3 regions of the Arsenophonus sp. aPb genome follow, and region 2 is predicted to be linked to each of the others. Evidence: predicted binding sites of a transcription regulator. Region 2 holds the regulator's gene; each other region holds the start of a gene.
The links. Region 2 encodes PhoB, which activates phosphate uptake and scavenging genes when phosphate is short. Its sites were predicted from a motif close to CTGTCATAAAACTGNCNNAT; they were not measured.
Positions count from the first base shown of each region.

Region 1 (5,267 bases), 1.2 Mb from region 2:
ACAGCCGCTTTTTCGCCTTCATCAAGGGCATAATAGACTTCTTTACCTAAATCAATACGGTATAAAGGTGGCATAGCAATATAAATATGTCCTGCTTTGACTAAAGCGGGAAAGTGACGAACAAAAAGTGCGCAGAGTAATGTTGCAATATGCAACCCATCGGAATCTGCATCGGCAAGAACACAAATTTTACCGTAACGGAGCTGGCTAAGATCATTGCTGTCTGGATCAATACCAATAGCCACTGAGATATCATGGACTTCCTGTGAAGCTAAAACCTCATCGGAAGAAACTTCCCAAGTATTCAGTATTTTCCCTCTTAACGGCATAATCGCCTGATATTCACGATCACGAGCTTGCTTAGCCGATCCCCCGGCTGAATCACCCTCAACTAAAAATAGCTCAGTGAAATTAAGATCTTGAGAAGTACAATCTGCTAATTTACCGGGTAACGCAGGCCCACTGGTCAGTTTTTTACGCACAACTTTCTTCGCTGCGCGTAGACGCCTTTGCGCACTAGAGATGGTGAGCTCCGCTAATTGCTCAGCTTCTTGAACATTTTGGTTTAACCACAAACTAAAAGCATCTTTTACTACGCCGGAAACAAAGGCAGCGCTCTGGCGAGAAGAAAGACGTTCTTTAGTCTGGCCGGCAAATTGTGGATCTTGCATTTTAACTGATAGGACATAAGCACAGCGTTCCCAAATATCATCACCAGTCAATTTCACACCGCGAGGAAGTAAATTACGGTATTCACAAAACTCTCTCATCGCATCCAGTAAACCTTGACGTAATCCATTAACATGGGTACCACCCTGTGCAGTTGGAATAAGGTTAACATAACTCTCGGTTAATAGTTCCCCACCCTCTGGTAACCAAAGCAATGCCCAATCGACCATTTCTAATTGGCCGGCAAAATTACCAACAAACGCTTTTTCCGGTAAAGTAACTAAACCGTTCACTGCCTCCATTAGGTAGTCGGTCAAGCCATCGTTATAACGCCATGTCTGCTCAGTATTATTTATTTTATCCTTAAAGATGATTTCAACACCAGGACATAGCACAGCTTTAGCTTTTAATACATGCACTAAACGCGAAATAGAAAAACGTGGGTTGTCAAAAAAGTGGCTATCTGGCCAAAAACGCACACCAGTACCGGTTGTCCGTTTAGCGCAACTACCAATTACCTCAAGTTCCTGGACTTTTTCACCATTTTCAAAAGCAATTCGGTATATTTGGCTATCACGACTGACGGTTACTTCAATACGTTTTGATAACGCATTCACTACGGAAATACCAACACCATGTAGTCCGCCAGAAAATTGATAATTTTTATTAGAAAATTTTCCCCCGGCATGTAACTGCCCCAAAATCAGCTCTACAGCAGGTACTTTCTTTTCGGGATGAATATCAACAGGCATACCTCGGCCATCATCAATCACTTCCAGCGACTGATCTTCATACAGGATGACATCGATACGTTTAGCATAACCGGCAAGCGCCTCATCGACACTATTATCAATGACTTCCTGAGCCAGGTGATTTGGTCGAGAGGTATCAGTGTACATTCCTGGCCGACGACGTACAGGTTCTAAACCACTGAGGACCTCGATTGCCTCTGCATTATAATTAGATTGAGTCATATTATTTTCTGCGGTAATTGACGATTAATTAGGCAAATAAATGCTGAGATACTGATGATAATAACAGTCATTCAGCTATTTTGGATAATTTTTTACTTATTTTGTCTTTGCCAAAGCTAAAAAACGCATAATTTGTGGAAAATAGTAGTCAAATCCAACAAAAGCATGGTTACCTCCTGACTCTATTGTTTGCTTACACTCCATAAGATAGGTAACAGCTTGACGATAGTCCAATATTTCATCACCTGTTTGTTGTAATAACCAAATTAAATCAGGCGCTGTTAATACCTTAATTTGTATCTTTTGTAGTTCATTTAAATGATGGGGTTGCAAAATGTAGCGTTCGTTTGTGTAAGGATTGACTTGCTCACCTAAATACTGTTGAAACAAATCAAAGGGACGTACAGCTGGATTGACAATAACAGCAGGTAAATTAAATTTCTGCGATAACCAAATAGCAAAATACCCCCCCAAGGAAGAACCTAACAACCCAATCGGCTCTCCCGCATGGGCTGTTACGAGATTCTGTAAAAACTCAATTGCTGCTGCCGGATAACAAGGAAGTTGGGGTATCAGCATATGCACTTCTGGGTGTTGTCGCTGTAACCAAATTTTTAAGTTATTTGCTTTCTGTGATAAAGGGGAACTATTAAAACCATGAATATAAATTAATTTTGACATTAATAACCGCCTGAATCCAAATCTGGGCGAAATTTATCACTATCCAATCTGAAAACTTGGCTATTCAACACATTTTCACCGGCATCATTGCTTGAGAGATTAAGATAACGCCAGCCCGGTGCCATGCTATCTAATGTAAAATTAGTACAATGAGGTTTAAATTGGATACAGGTTGATGGTGTTGCCATCATGCGAACTCCTTGCCAATATTCATCTATTTCCTGATGAATATGGCCACATAAGATCGCTTTAATTTGTTGATATTGCTTTAAATAGTCAGCCAAAATATGAGAATTACGCAAGCAATGTTGATCAAGCCAGGTACAACCCGATGGTAAAGGATGATGATGTAACATCAGTAAATGACTACGCTCCGTGTAGGCATCAAAACAGCTTTTCATCCACAACAACTGTTGTTTGGATAATTTTCCATGTACAGCCCCTTGTATTTGGCTGTCCAACATAAGGATTTGCCAATTATCATTAATTAGCACTTGTTTAGAGGGTAAAATTCCTGCTTTCGCTAAAGTAGCTACCATTGCCGGTTGATAATCATGATTGCCCGGTAACCAAACACAAGGAGCAGACAACCGCTTGATCCCTTCTGCAAAATGCTGATAGGCTTGTGCGGATTGATCTTGGGCCAAATCACCGGTAGCGACAACCAGGTCAACATTTTCATCGCGGGCTAAAATTGCATCAATCACTGCATGAAAACTTGCAAAAGTATTGACACCAAGTAGAGTATCATCAACATTAGCAAAAAGGTGAGTATCGGTAATTTGCAAGATCCTCACCAGACTTTTTTGCTTTGTTGTAAATTTGAACAGACTATCCAAGCATTTTCCTTAGTTTCTACCTACTTTATACGTTATTTTAACATTAATACTTTATCAATAACTGTCGGCTGATACACACTTCTTTTTTATATTATGAATAAGTAGTTATTTTAAGTTATTCAACCAATTATTTTTCAACCTAAGATAATTTAATTGTAACCACTGTATTGCGATTACAGTAGCCGCATTATCAATTACCCCTAATTCTACCCATTGATAAGCTTGTTCGCGACTAACAACATGAACACGAATATCTTCATTTTCACTGCTTAATCCATGTACACTTCCCGGTTTGATTACTGTTGCATTAATTTCACCGATATGAACATAAATACGCTCAGTAGTGCCACCTGGGCTGGTAAGATAACTTAGTGCATAATGACAACGCAAAATGGTAATACCCGCTTCTTCTTTAGCTTCGCGACGAACTAGCTGTTCTAAGCTTTCATTTTGTTCTACCATGCCAGCAATAGCTTCTAACAACCACGGTGTTTTGCTAGTTTCAATCGCTGGAAGCCGTACTTGTTCGACTAACACAACTTTATCAAGACAAGGATCATAGGGTAAAATAACGCCTGCATTGCCCCGTTCCAAAACTTCACGCCGAATTTCCTTGCTCCAACCCCCATTAAATAACTTATGGCGAAAGCGGTATTCTACAAAACGAAAAAAACCATTATAAAGATCGAACTTAGCCGTAATTTCCACATCATTTTGGCTAAACTTGAAGGGTAAATTTTTTTTATCACTCATAGAAACTCTCTGAATTTATATGCATTAACTGACAAAAAAGTGAGACTTATATAACGTTTTTTAAGGAAATTAACTTATAAATAATGTAACATCGACCAGATTTAACATGATAGATGGCACAAACAGCTACCATGGAATAATGACATATTCTGCTAAAATTAGCGGTATTCATGTTTTTCTGAGATAACTAAAGCAAAAAATTGCATAATAAATTGCATAATCAAGGAATAAGAATGAAAAAATTTATCTCTCTTTTTATCACCATTAGCCTAATGGGACTAAGCGCCTCTGGGCAAGCTGAAAATTTATTGCAAGTCTATCAGAAAGCAAAAGAAAGTAATCCAGATTTACGTAAATCGTTAGCAGAACGTAACCAAGCATTTGAAAAAATTAATGAAGCACGAAGTCCTTTACTTCCGCAATTAGGTTTAGGTGCAAATTTCACCTATAATAGCGGTTATCGTGATAACCGTGACACGGAAAACAACCAACTTGGTGCCAATCTTAAACTCACCCAAACTATCTTTGATATGTCAAAATGGCAACAGTTAGACATACAAGAAAAAACCGCCGGTATTGCTGATGTTACTTATCAAACTAATCAACAAAAATTAATTCTTGATACTGCCACAGCTTATTTTGACGTGTTACGCGCAATTGACTTATTAGACTATATTGAAGCTCAGAAAAAAGCCGTTTATCGCCAGTTAGATCAAACAACACAACGTTTTAACGTAGGATTAGTGGCTATTACTGATGTACAAAACGCCCGTGCTAATTATGATAGCGTATTGGCGCAGGAAGTATCGAGCCGTAATCAATTAGAAAATGCGCTGGAAAAGTTACGCCAAGTTAGCGGCATCTATTACAGCCAATTAGCCGCTTTAAATATTGATCACTTCCGCACGCAAACACCTGCTCGAGTAGAAAAACTATTAAAAGATGCTGAAACGCGCAACTTAAGTTTACTCAGCGCACGTTTATCACAAGATCTGTCGCGAGAAAATATTCGCTATGAACAGTCAGGACATTTACCTACCCTTGGTTTAGAAGCGTCAACGGGCGTTAATAACACCCATTATCACGGTAGTGCTAATCAGCAAATATTGAACAGAAATGGCCCTAGCTATACTGGCCAAAATAGCGTTGGACTAACGTTAAGCGTGCCGTTATATACCGGTGGCAGAACTAACTCACGTGTTGAGCAAGCGCAGTATGGTTATATTAGTGCCAGCGAACAGCTTGAAAGTACTTATCGCAATGTTATTCAGATAGTACGCTCTTCCTATAATAATGTTATTTCTTCTATTAGTAGCATCAAAGCATACCAGCAATTAGTCATTTCAGCACA
Region 1 is NZ_CP123499.1:547,253-552,519, reverse strand. It holds gene parE (DNA topoisomerase IV subunit B) at 1-1,643, opposite strand, end outside; gene yqiA (esterase YqiA) at 1,740-2,324, opposite strand; gene cpdA (3',5'-cyclic-AMP phosphodiesterase) at 2,324-3,163, opposite strand; gene nudF (ADP-ribose diphosphatase) at 3,269-3,916, opposite strand; gene tolC (outer membrane channel protein TolC) at 4,150-5,267, shown strand, end outside.
Region 1: the regulator PhoB is predicted to act here: its motif matches at 3,945-3,964, upstream of nudF (ADP-ribose diphosphatase).

Region 2 (5,267 bases):
CAGCCTATTTTCATAATATCTTGGCTTGTGCATGGGCTATAAGCCAGTGTGGCAAGTTGTTTTTCAAGCTCATCTACGGATAATGTGAATTCCCGATTTAAACGGTAGATCATTAAATTTTTAAACCACATCTCAAGGCTTCCTCGTTATTCCTCATTCAAAAATCGGGGATATAATAACGGATCATATCCTTCGACCCTAGTTTTCAATCGCTATTTTTACTGATTGAGTCAGTTTTAGTAGATTTTATCCATCTACATATGTCACTTTTATCTTAAATTATCATTTGGTTTTTATGGTAAATTAATTTTAAAATATAGGGCAATATTCTGTCATTCATTATTTTTAATAAATTCTTTATTGTTAGCTGCTGATTTTAATAATCGATTAAAAAACACTATAAATAATCTCTTATTTTTTTTATTAAATTATTTAATAAAATTTTTTAGAGAATTCTATAGCAAGAAATAGAATGTAAAGATGAGATTATTTTTGCCATAAAAATAATTTTTTTACTGTATGCTTAAATTTAATTTATTAGTAACTTGCTGATTTTATAAGCTTGTTTTGTTATTTTTCAGGGGGTTAAATTTTAATAAATTATTTTTATTCAATTTATAAAATATTTTCTATTTATAATTTCATTATGATTTTTTAATTACCTTAAAGCAAAGGAATTTATTTTATTATTTGGAATTAACATTTTTCAATTATTTTGTTCAGCATAAATTAATGGGTGTTTTTATGGCAAGAAAATTAAAACCCATCATAACATTTATTGCTACCTTATCTTTAGCAGAGATTACACAGGCAACAAGTATTTATGATGATCAATATACACGTTTTGATATTTATGGGCAGATTCGATTAATAAATAGTTGGGATACTGAAAAGAATAAAACCATTATTGGCGATGATGGTAGCCGTATTGGTTTATTTGCCGAGCATAAATTGCCTCATGAAGTTAAAGTATTTGGCAATATTGAATTAGGTTTAGATACGCAAAAGTCGAATAGTAATAATCCTAATAGCCAATTTCAACTCTATAATCGAGTTGGCTACGTTGGTATTTCTCATGCAGAGTATGGAAAAGTTCAATTTGGCCGTACTTATATTCCTATTGATTCGGTTGCTAAATCTAATTTAGGTTATAACAATACAGGTGTGCTATATTTTGCTGATGTATTAAGTCGTAATACCGGTATATCCTCCGGTTATGTAAAGCAAGAAAATGGTAATACTATCTATCGTGGTACTGGACAAGATATTTTTACCCTACGTTTGCCCCATACTATTTATTTAGAAACACCTTTATTTAAAGGCGTTAAGTTTGCAGGCAGTTATTCTAAACCCTCAGAAGGCAGTGCTGAGCGTGATCATAGTGATATTCTTCATGCTTACTCATTGGGTCTTTTTTATCAGAACGCTTTGGGTTTCGAACTGGCGACAGGTTGGGCCGAAGCGGTGGGAGAAAAAAACCAAACAGGAAAAAAACCGCAAGACAATATGTTCGGACTGGGTGTCAAATATATTTTTCCTGATAAAACTGCTTCAATTGGGATCGATTATGGTCGATTACAATCAACGAATGTTGTAGTCGTTGGAAAAACATTGACGCCAACATCGGTGACAGGGAATTGGTCGGCTCATCTCTACAGTATTGGTGCGAAATGGCACTGGCCTGAATCCGATACAGGTTTATATGCCGGTTATGGACTAAGATCGGGCGATAAAAAAACTTTTGACTATACAAAGCAGACTTATACGTTAGGTGTAGATAAAGACTTTGCAGTAATGAAAAGTAAGCAATTACTTTTATATATAGAAATGGCATATAACCATCTGCATAGTAAAAATCAAGCTTACGAAAAAGATAATTGGTTTTTGGTTGAGACAGGCTTGCGCTTCTTTTTCTAACCAATTGTATAAATATTCACCCTTATGAATCATAGCGTTTTAGTCTATTACATAAAGGTAAAAAATTAATAACAACAGCCATTCTGGCTGTTATTTTTTTATGTTCGCTTCAATGGATAAAATCAAGATATTTGGTAAAGCTTATCTTATTATTTTATACCTTTTTGGTATAAGAAAGGCCCAAAAACGCATTACGTTTTGCTACGCTAATACCAACTTACTATTAGCTATTGGACAAAATAAATTTTGCTGCAAGTTGAGTTAATTTTCACCAAAGACTTTGAAGCGAATGTCATCGTCAATATAGGTTTTTTCATTGGCCAGTTGTTTAATTGCACCAAAGACTAATTGAGCGCGTAATTTCCACGAGTTTGGGATCTGCCAACTAGCATGCACTTTTTCATCAATAAGGGGATTGTAGTGTTGCAGTGATGCCCCCACTTTTTCTTGTGCTAGACTCGCCCAAACCGCATATTGTGCCATCCCACTACTTTGTTCTGACCAAACAGGAAAATTATCGGCATAAAGCGGAAATTTTTGCTGTAATTCTTTGATAACATTTTGTTCTTCAAAAAATAAAACCGTACCAGCGCCGGCAGCAAAGCTATCGATTTTTTTCTCTGTGGTAGTAAAAATCTCTTTAGCAACAATTTCTTTTAGTGCTTCTTTGGTAATATTGTGCCACAGTTTTTTATGTTCATCGCCAAATAGAATAACCACACGCGATGTTTGAGAATTAAATGAAGAAGGCGCTTCTTTGACGGCTTCTTTAACTAATGTGATAAGTTTTTCTTGAGAGATAGGTAGTGAGCTATCTATATTATAAATAGTTCTTCTTTTTTTCATCATTTCAATAAATTTATTTGGCATTATATTCTCCTTATATTAATAAGGTCATAAATTGATTGTATGTAAACAGGTTATTGATAACTATAAACGGACTGATAAAAAAACATAGATAAAAAATTTAACCATATAGTTCAAAAATTCAGTTATTAATTAATTTTGTGAATTACATATCAGTTCTCATCTTAAGTCTAAAAATTTGCAACTTAACAAAATTGGCGACAATATTTCATTAAATGGTCATAAATATGAAATAATAGTGCCGATTAATTTGATAATGAAATAATAATAGGATCAATCATGGTAAGACGTATTCTGGTCGTCGAAGATGAAACCGCGATCCGTGAGATGGTATGCTTTGTATTAGAACAGAATGGATTCCAAACAGTTGAGGCTGATGATTATGATTCAGCAATCGCGCAGCTTATAGAGCCTTATCCTGCACTCATCTTGCTGGATTGGATGATCCCAGGTGGTTCGGGTATCCAGCTTATTGCCCATATAAAACGTGATCAACTAACCCGAAATATTCCCATTATGATGTTAACCGCAAGGGGAGAAGAAGAAGATCGGGTGAGAGGTTTAGAAATTGGAGCAGATGATTATCTTACTAAACCTTTTTCACCGAAAGAGCTGGTTGCTAGGGTAAACGCAATTTTACGCCGTGTTTCAGCTTTGGCTAGCGACAATATTATTGAAATGAACGGATTGAAGTTAGATCCGGCGTCTCATAGAGTAATGAGTGATGCAACATCGATAGAAATGGGACCGACAGAATATAAATTATTGTATTTTTTTATGACTCATCCAGAACGAGTTTATAACCGTGAGCAATTATTAAATTATGTTTGGGGTGTAAATGTTTATATCGAGGATCGTACAGTCGATGTGCATATTCGTCGTTTACGTAAAGCACTTGCTGTAGGTGGTCATGAAAAAATGATCCAGACCGTTCGAGGTACAGGCTATCGTTTCTCTGTTCGTTATTGATTGCTGGTTATAAGGAAAAGTCGACGTGCTTGAACGTTTGTCGTGGAAAAAATTAGTGGTTGTTCTGGTTTTATTCTGTTTACCAGCATGTGGGTTATCACTTTTTATTGGTCATCTTTCTTGGCTACTCGTGATTTCACTATTAGTGGCTTTATGTTGGCATAGTTATCATTTACTAAAATTATCCGATTGGCTTTGGCTTGAACGTCGTTTACTGCCACCCGCTGGAAAAGGTGTTTGGGAGCCGATTTTTTATGGTATTTATCAGTTACAACAACGTAATCGTAAACGCCGGCGTGAATTGGTACAGATTATTAGGCGGTTTCGTAGTGGCGCAGAATCTTTACCTGATGCTGTAATTATTATGACCGCAGAAGGTAATATTGTTTGGTGTAATCGTTTAGCTGAATATTTATTGGGTTTTCGTTGGCCGGAAGATAGCGGGCAATCTATTTTCAATTTACTTCGTTATCCTGATTTTAACCGCTATTTTATTTTGGCCGACTATTCCGTACCATTTACGATAGCGTTAAATAACGGTGCGATGGTTGAATTTCAAATTATGTCTTATGTTGATGACCAATTATTGATGGTTGCAAGAGACATAACGGAAAAGGAGAAATTAGAAAAATTACGTGGCGAATTTTTTGCTAATGCTAATCATGAATTACGCACACCGTTGACCGTTTTGCAAGGTTACCTGGAAATTATGGATGAGCAAACCGATAGTCATTCGGCTAACAAAAAAGCCTTACACTCAATGCGTGAACAAGTGGCACGCATGGATAGACTGATTGAACAATTACTCCAGCTTTCCCGCATTGAAATAGCACCGCATGTTAATTTGAATGAACAGATCAATATTCCGGCAATGCTAAACACAATAAAACAGGATGTAATAAATTTAAGCCTGGCAAAGCATGAAATTATTTTTGATGTAGATAAAAAATTGCAAGTTTATGGTAACGAAGAGCAGTTGAGAAGTGCTATTTCAAACCTTATTTATAATGCGATTAACCATACACCAGTTGGAACATCTATTCATATTTGTTGGCAACATATTAAACAGGGAGCACTTTTTTCTATTCGCGATAATGGCCCGGGAATTGCTTCAGCGCATTTGCTACGTTTAACAGAACGTTTTTATCGCGTAGAAAAATCGCGTTCACGCCGAATGGGTGGCGGTAGCGGATTAGGATTGGCTATTGTCAAACATGCATTAATACATCACCATTCCCAATTAAATATTGAAAGTCAATTGGGTAAGGGGTCGGTGTTTAGTTTTATTTTACCGTCTAGTTTAGTTGTAACAACAAAAAATGGACAAAATTAAATTTCATGTGCTGAATTTTGGTTAAATAAATTTAGCCAAATGATATATTTGCATGAGAAGATGTTAGTGTTGCTTAAATTTTGTGCAAATCATATAACGTATATTGAGTAAACACTAAAACCAATCACTAAATAAAAAATTTATTTCGGATTTTTATTCTGCTTTTTCGATTTACTATTGC
Region 2 is NZ_CP123499.1:2,553,135-2,558,401, reverse strand. It holds gene rdgC (recombination-associated protein RdgC) at 1-131, opposite strand, end outside; gene QE177_RS11385 (porin) at 745-1,917, shown strand; gene QE177_RS11380 (nitroreductase family protein) at 2,179-2,787, opposite strand; gene phoB (phosphate regulon transcriptional regulator PhoB) at 3,064-3,753, shown strand; gene phoR (phosphate regulon sensor histidine kinase PhoR) at 3,779-5,086, shown strand.

Region 3 (5,267 bases), 830 kb from region 2:
GCTTGGTGATCGCTCAGAGAATGCCGAGTATATTTATGGTAAAAAACGATTACGAGAAATTGATCGACGTATTCGATTTTTATCTAAACGTCTTGAAGTATTAAAGATAGTTGATCCCGATCCTCGGCAGGAAGGTAGAGTTTATTTTGGTGCTTGGGTAAAAGTACAAGATGAAAATGGTGTTATTAAAGTTTTTCGCTTAGTTGGAGCCGATGAATTTAATCCGATTAAAAAATGGATTTCTATTAATTCACCCGTGGCAAGGGAATTATTAGGTAAACAAATTGATGATGAAGTTACGGTGAATACGCCAAATGGTATTATTACTTACTGGATACTGGAAATTAATTATCAAGGGATTGAGTTGTAAATGATATAAAATTAAAAAGATCAATAAAATGTAAATATTAATTTAAAAAAGTCTAATAGGAATTAGTTATATTATTATATGGTCTTATTTGTTATTAAGGCACTATATATAGGGATCTTAAAAATATTTATGGAGTCAAAAAATGCAAGAAAATTATAAAATTCTTGTTGTGGATGATGATATGCGTTTGCGCTCTTTACTGGAGCGTTATTTAACTGAACAAGGTTTTCAAGTACGTAGTACTGCTAATGCCGAGCAAATGGATCGTATTTTGACACGTGAATCTATTCATTTGATTGTATTGGATTTGATGTTACCTGGTGAAGATGGCTTATCTATTTGCCGTCGTTTAAGAAGTCAAAATAATCCTATTCCGATTATTATGGTAACAGCAAAAGGTGAAGAGGTAGATCGGATAGTTGGGTTAGAAATTGGGGCGGATGATTATATACCTAAGCCATTTAATCCTAGAGAATTATTGGCTCGTATTCGTGCCGTATTGCGACGTCAGGCAAATGAGCTGCCGGGTGCGCCGGCACAGGATGAGGCGGTAATTCGGTTTGGTAAATTCAAATTAAATCTAGGAACAAGGGAAATGTTTCAAGATGATGAGTCTATGCCATTAACTAGTGGTGAGTTTGCTGTTTTAAAAGTACTGGTCTCTTATCCACGTGAGCCTCTATCTCGCGACAAACTGATGAGTCTTGCTCGCGGGCGTGAATATAGTGCGATGGAGCGTTCGATAGATGTGCAAATTTCACGTCTACGTCGAATGATTGAGGATGATCCGACTCACCCACGTTATATTCAAACGGTTTGGGGATTGGGTTATGTATTTGTGCCGGATGGTAATAAAGCATGAAACGATTGCGTTTTTCCAGACGTAACACGTTTTCTCGTTCATTATTTGTTATTGTTACTTTACTGTTTGCTAGTTTAGTCACCAGCTATTTGGTTGTACTTAATTTTGTTGTGATGCCGAGTCTTCAGCAGCTCAATAAAGTCTTAGCCTATGAAGTGCATACGTTATTAACAGAGAAAATTGAATTACAAGATGGAAATGCAATTTTGATGCCTCCATCATTTAAGAAGAAAATCTATAAAGAGCTAGGTATTAATTTTTATACTAAGTCACTTGCTATGGAGAAAGGCTTACGTTGGGCGAGACATTATGAGGAATTAAGCCAACAGATGGCGGAATATATGGGTGGCAAGGCGGATGTTCGTCTTGAAATCGCAAAAGAGCATCCTTTTCTATGGTTAAATTCTTACCTTGCCCCAAATGTATGGATACGACTTCCTTTAACTGAAATAGGACAGAATCAGTTCGCTGTTGTATTTCGTTATACACTGGCTATCTTTTTAACTATTTTTGCTATTACATGGCTTTATATACGTTATCAGAGTAGGCCATTATTTGTGTTAGAAAACTATGCCAAGCAAATGGGAAAAGGAGTCATGGTTCCAGCAATCAAGGAAGAAGGTTCATTAGAAATACGTTATGTCATCCGCGCTTTTAATCGCATGTCATCAGGGATAAAAATGCTGGAAAATGATAGAACGATATTAATGGCCGGCGTGAGCCACGATTTGAGAACGCCGTTAACACGGATTCGGTTAGCGACAGAAATGATGAATGAAAAGGATCAGTATCTCGCAGAATCAATTAACAAAGATATTGAAGAGTGTGATGCTATCATTGAGCAATTCATGGACTATATACGTACAGGTCGGGAAATGAATATGGATTTTTGTGACTTGAACAAAGTCCTACTTGAAGCTGTTAATGCTGAGAGTAGTTTCCTGCCTAATATTGAGACGCAGATTAGTTCATCACCAATCATTATTAATGCTAATGTAATTGCTATTAAACGAGCAGTAACCAATATGCTGGTTAACGCTTTCCGCTATGGCAATGGTTGGGTAAAAGTCAGTAGTGGTGTAATAAAAGATCATGCCTGGTTTCAGGTTGAGGATGATGGTGCAGGAATTAAAAAAGAGAGCATTCAACATCTTTTTCAACCTTTTGTGCAAGGCGAAAGAGCAAGGAGTAATGGTGGTACAGGACTAGGATTAGCAATTATTCGCCGAATTATTGATGCTCATGATGGTGAAATTATTATAGATAAAAGTAAACGGGGAGGATTATCTATACGGGCAACTTTACCATTAATGGAAAAATAAAAATTTATATTTTTATTTAGCCGTAATTTAACGGAAAATTTTTATTATATTTTATGAAATCATATAATTCTTTGATTTTAAAAATTTATTATATCTATTTTTAAAGCTATATTATTTAAATAAATTGGATATTAATTTAACGGTCATAAAACTGTCATAAATAATACATCTTTCTGTCATCTAACTAACCTATTTTTTCCTCGTATTTTTTTAACTCGCTACAATTAACAGAGTAATTTGTTTCTCTTTCATCCCAAATAGGAGGGATTATGAAATTGATGCGTTCTATCATCGTTAATGTTATAGCCATGTTCTCTTTGACGACAATGTCAGTTTATGCAGCGACTAGTCTTACTGGCGCTGGTGCCACATTTCCTGCACCGGTTTATGCAAAATGGGCGGATAGCTACCAAAAACAAACGGGCGATCAGATTAACTACCAGGGGATTGGTTCATCCGGTGGGGTAAAACAGATTATAGCTAAAACAGTTGATTTTGGTGCTTCTGATGCACCTTTAAGTGATGAAAAACTTCATCAAGCCTCTCTTATTCAATTTCCAACTGTGATTGGTGGCGTTGTTCCAACGGTCAATATTGCCGGTATTCAATCTGGACAATTGGTATTAGATGGCAAAACATTGGCTAACATTTATCTAGGTATCATTAAAAAATGGAATGACCCAAAAATTGTTGAATTAAATCCGGGTTTAAAATTACCGGCACAAAATATTACCGTTGTCCGCCGTGCTGATGGTTCAGGAACGACTTTTGTTTTTACCAGCTATCTAGCCAAAGTAAATGCTGACTGGAAAAATAAGATTGGTACAGGTTCTACCGTTAGGTGGCCAACGGGCATTGCTGGAAAAGGTAATGAAGGTGTTGCTGCTTTTGTTCAACGTCTACCTGGCGCAATTGGTTATGTAGAATATGCCTATGCTAAACAGAACAAATTAGCTTATACCAAATTAATTTCTGCCGATGGGGAAGCCATTGCGCCAACCGCAAGTAGTTTTAGTGCCGCTGCAAAAAAGGCAGATTGGACTAAAACATTTGCGCAAGATCTCACCAATCAAGCAGGAAAAAATGTATGGCCAATTACTTCGGCAACTTTTATCTTATTACATAAGAAACAGAAAAATATTGCGAAGGGAAAAGCCATATTAGCATTCTTTGACTGGGCATATGACAAAGGCGCTGACCAGGCTAAGGCTTTAGATTATGCGACATTGCCGAATGAAGTTGTGGCACATATTCGGGCAGCATGGAAAAGTAATATAAAAGATGCTAATGGTAATCCTATATACTGAATTGAGTGTGACATCAGCAGAAAGTAAAAATCGCGCTCTAATATAAATGAATGATTATCCCCTTTTATAGAAGGGGATTAAAATGAGAAAAAATAATGGCTGAGAAATTAACGACATATAAAGCACCGGGGAAAAAAGGTGATCTCATTTTTGGTGCTCTCGTTAAGTTAGCTGCATTAATTACACTATTAATGTTAAGTGGAATTATTATTTCTTTGATTATTGCATCGTGGCCGAGTATTGAAAAATTTGGTTTTTCTTTTCTTTGGTCAAAGGTTTGGGATGTCCCTGCTCAGGAATTTGGGGCATTAGTAACCATTTATGGCACGGTAGTAACGTCATTAATTGCCTTGATCATTGCGGTACCGGTCAGTTTTGGCATTGCGCTATTTTTAACAGAATTATCACCAAATTGGTTAAAGCGACCGCTAGGAATTGCGATTGAACTATTGGCGGCCATACCGAGTATTGTTTATGGCATGTGGGGATTGTTTGTTTTTGCGCCGCTATTTGCCACTTATTTTCAAGAGCCTGTTGGTAATGTTTTGGCAGGAATACCGATTATAGGTGAATTATTTTCAGGTCCGGCTTTAGGTATTGGTATCTTAGCTGCTGGCGTGATCCTGGCAATTATGATTATTCCTTATATAGCTTCAGTGATGCGGGATGTTTTTGAGCAGACGCCAGTTATGATGAAAGAATCTGCTTATGGTATTGGTTGTACGACGTGGGAGGTTATTTGGCATATCGTATTACCCTATACGCGTAATGGCGTGATTGGCGGTGTGATGTTAGGGTTAGGACGAGCTTTAGGGGAAACGATGGCAGTCACTTTCATTATTGGTAATACTTATCAGTTAGATAGCTTTTCACTTTTTATGCCAGGAAATAGTATTACCTCCACGTTGGCAAATGAATTTGCTGAAGCGGAAAGTGGATTACATACTGCTGCATTAATGGAGTTAGGCTTAATTTTATTTGTTATTACCTTTATCGTGCTTGCGTTTTCTAAATTGATGATTATGCGTTTGGCCAAAAATGAAGGGCGCTAACATGTTGACGACAGATACCACAAAAACTATCGATATTAAACAACGTCAACGTCGTCAGGCATGGCGGAGACAAAAAAATCGGATTGCACTATTGCTCTCGATGATCACAATGGCATTTGGTCTGTTTTGGTTAATTTGGATCTTATTTACAACATTAACCAAAGGAGTAGAAGGCATGTCTTGGAATTTATTCACTGAAATGACGCCGCCACCAAATTCTACTGGTGGGGGATTAGCTAATGCTATCGTAGGTAGTGGTTTGCTGATTTTATGGGCCACGGTGCTAGGTACACCACTTGGCATTATGGCCGGTATTTATTTAGCCGAATATGGGCGTCGTTCTTGGCTGGCGGA
Region 3 is NZ_CP123499.1:166,482-171,748, forward strand. It holds gene greB (transcription elongation factor GreB) at 1-370, shown strand, start outside; gene ompR (two-component system response regulator OmpR) at 513-1,232, shown strand; gene envZ (two-component system sensor histidine kinase EnvZ) at 1,229-2,554, shown strand; gene pstS (phosphate ABC transporter substrate-binding protein PstS) at 2,824-3,861, shown strand; gene pstC (phosphate ABC transporter permease PstC) at 3,957-4,913, shown strand; gene pstA (phosphate ABC transporter permease PstA) at 4,915-5,267, shown strand, end outside.
Region 3: the regulator PhoB is predicted to act here: its motif matches at 2,695-2,714, upstream of pstS (phosphate ABC transporter substrate-binding protein PstS).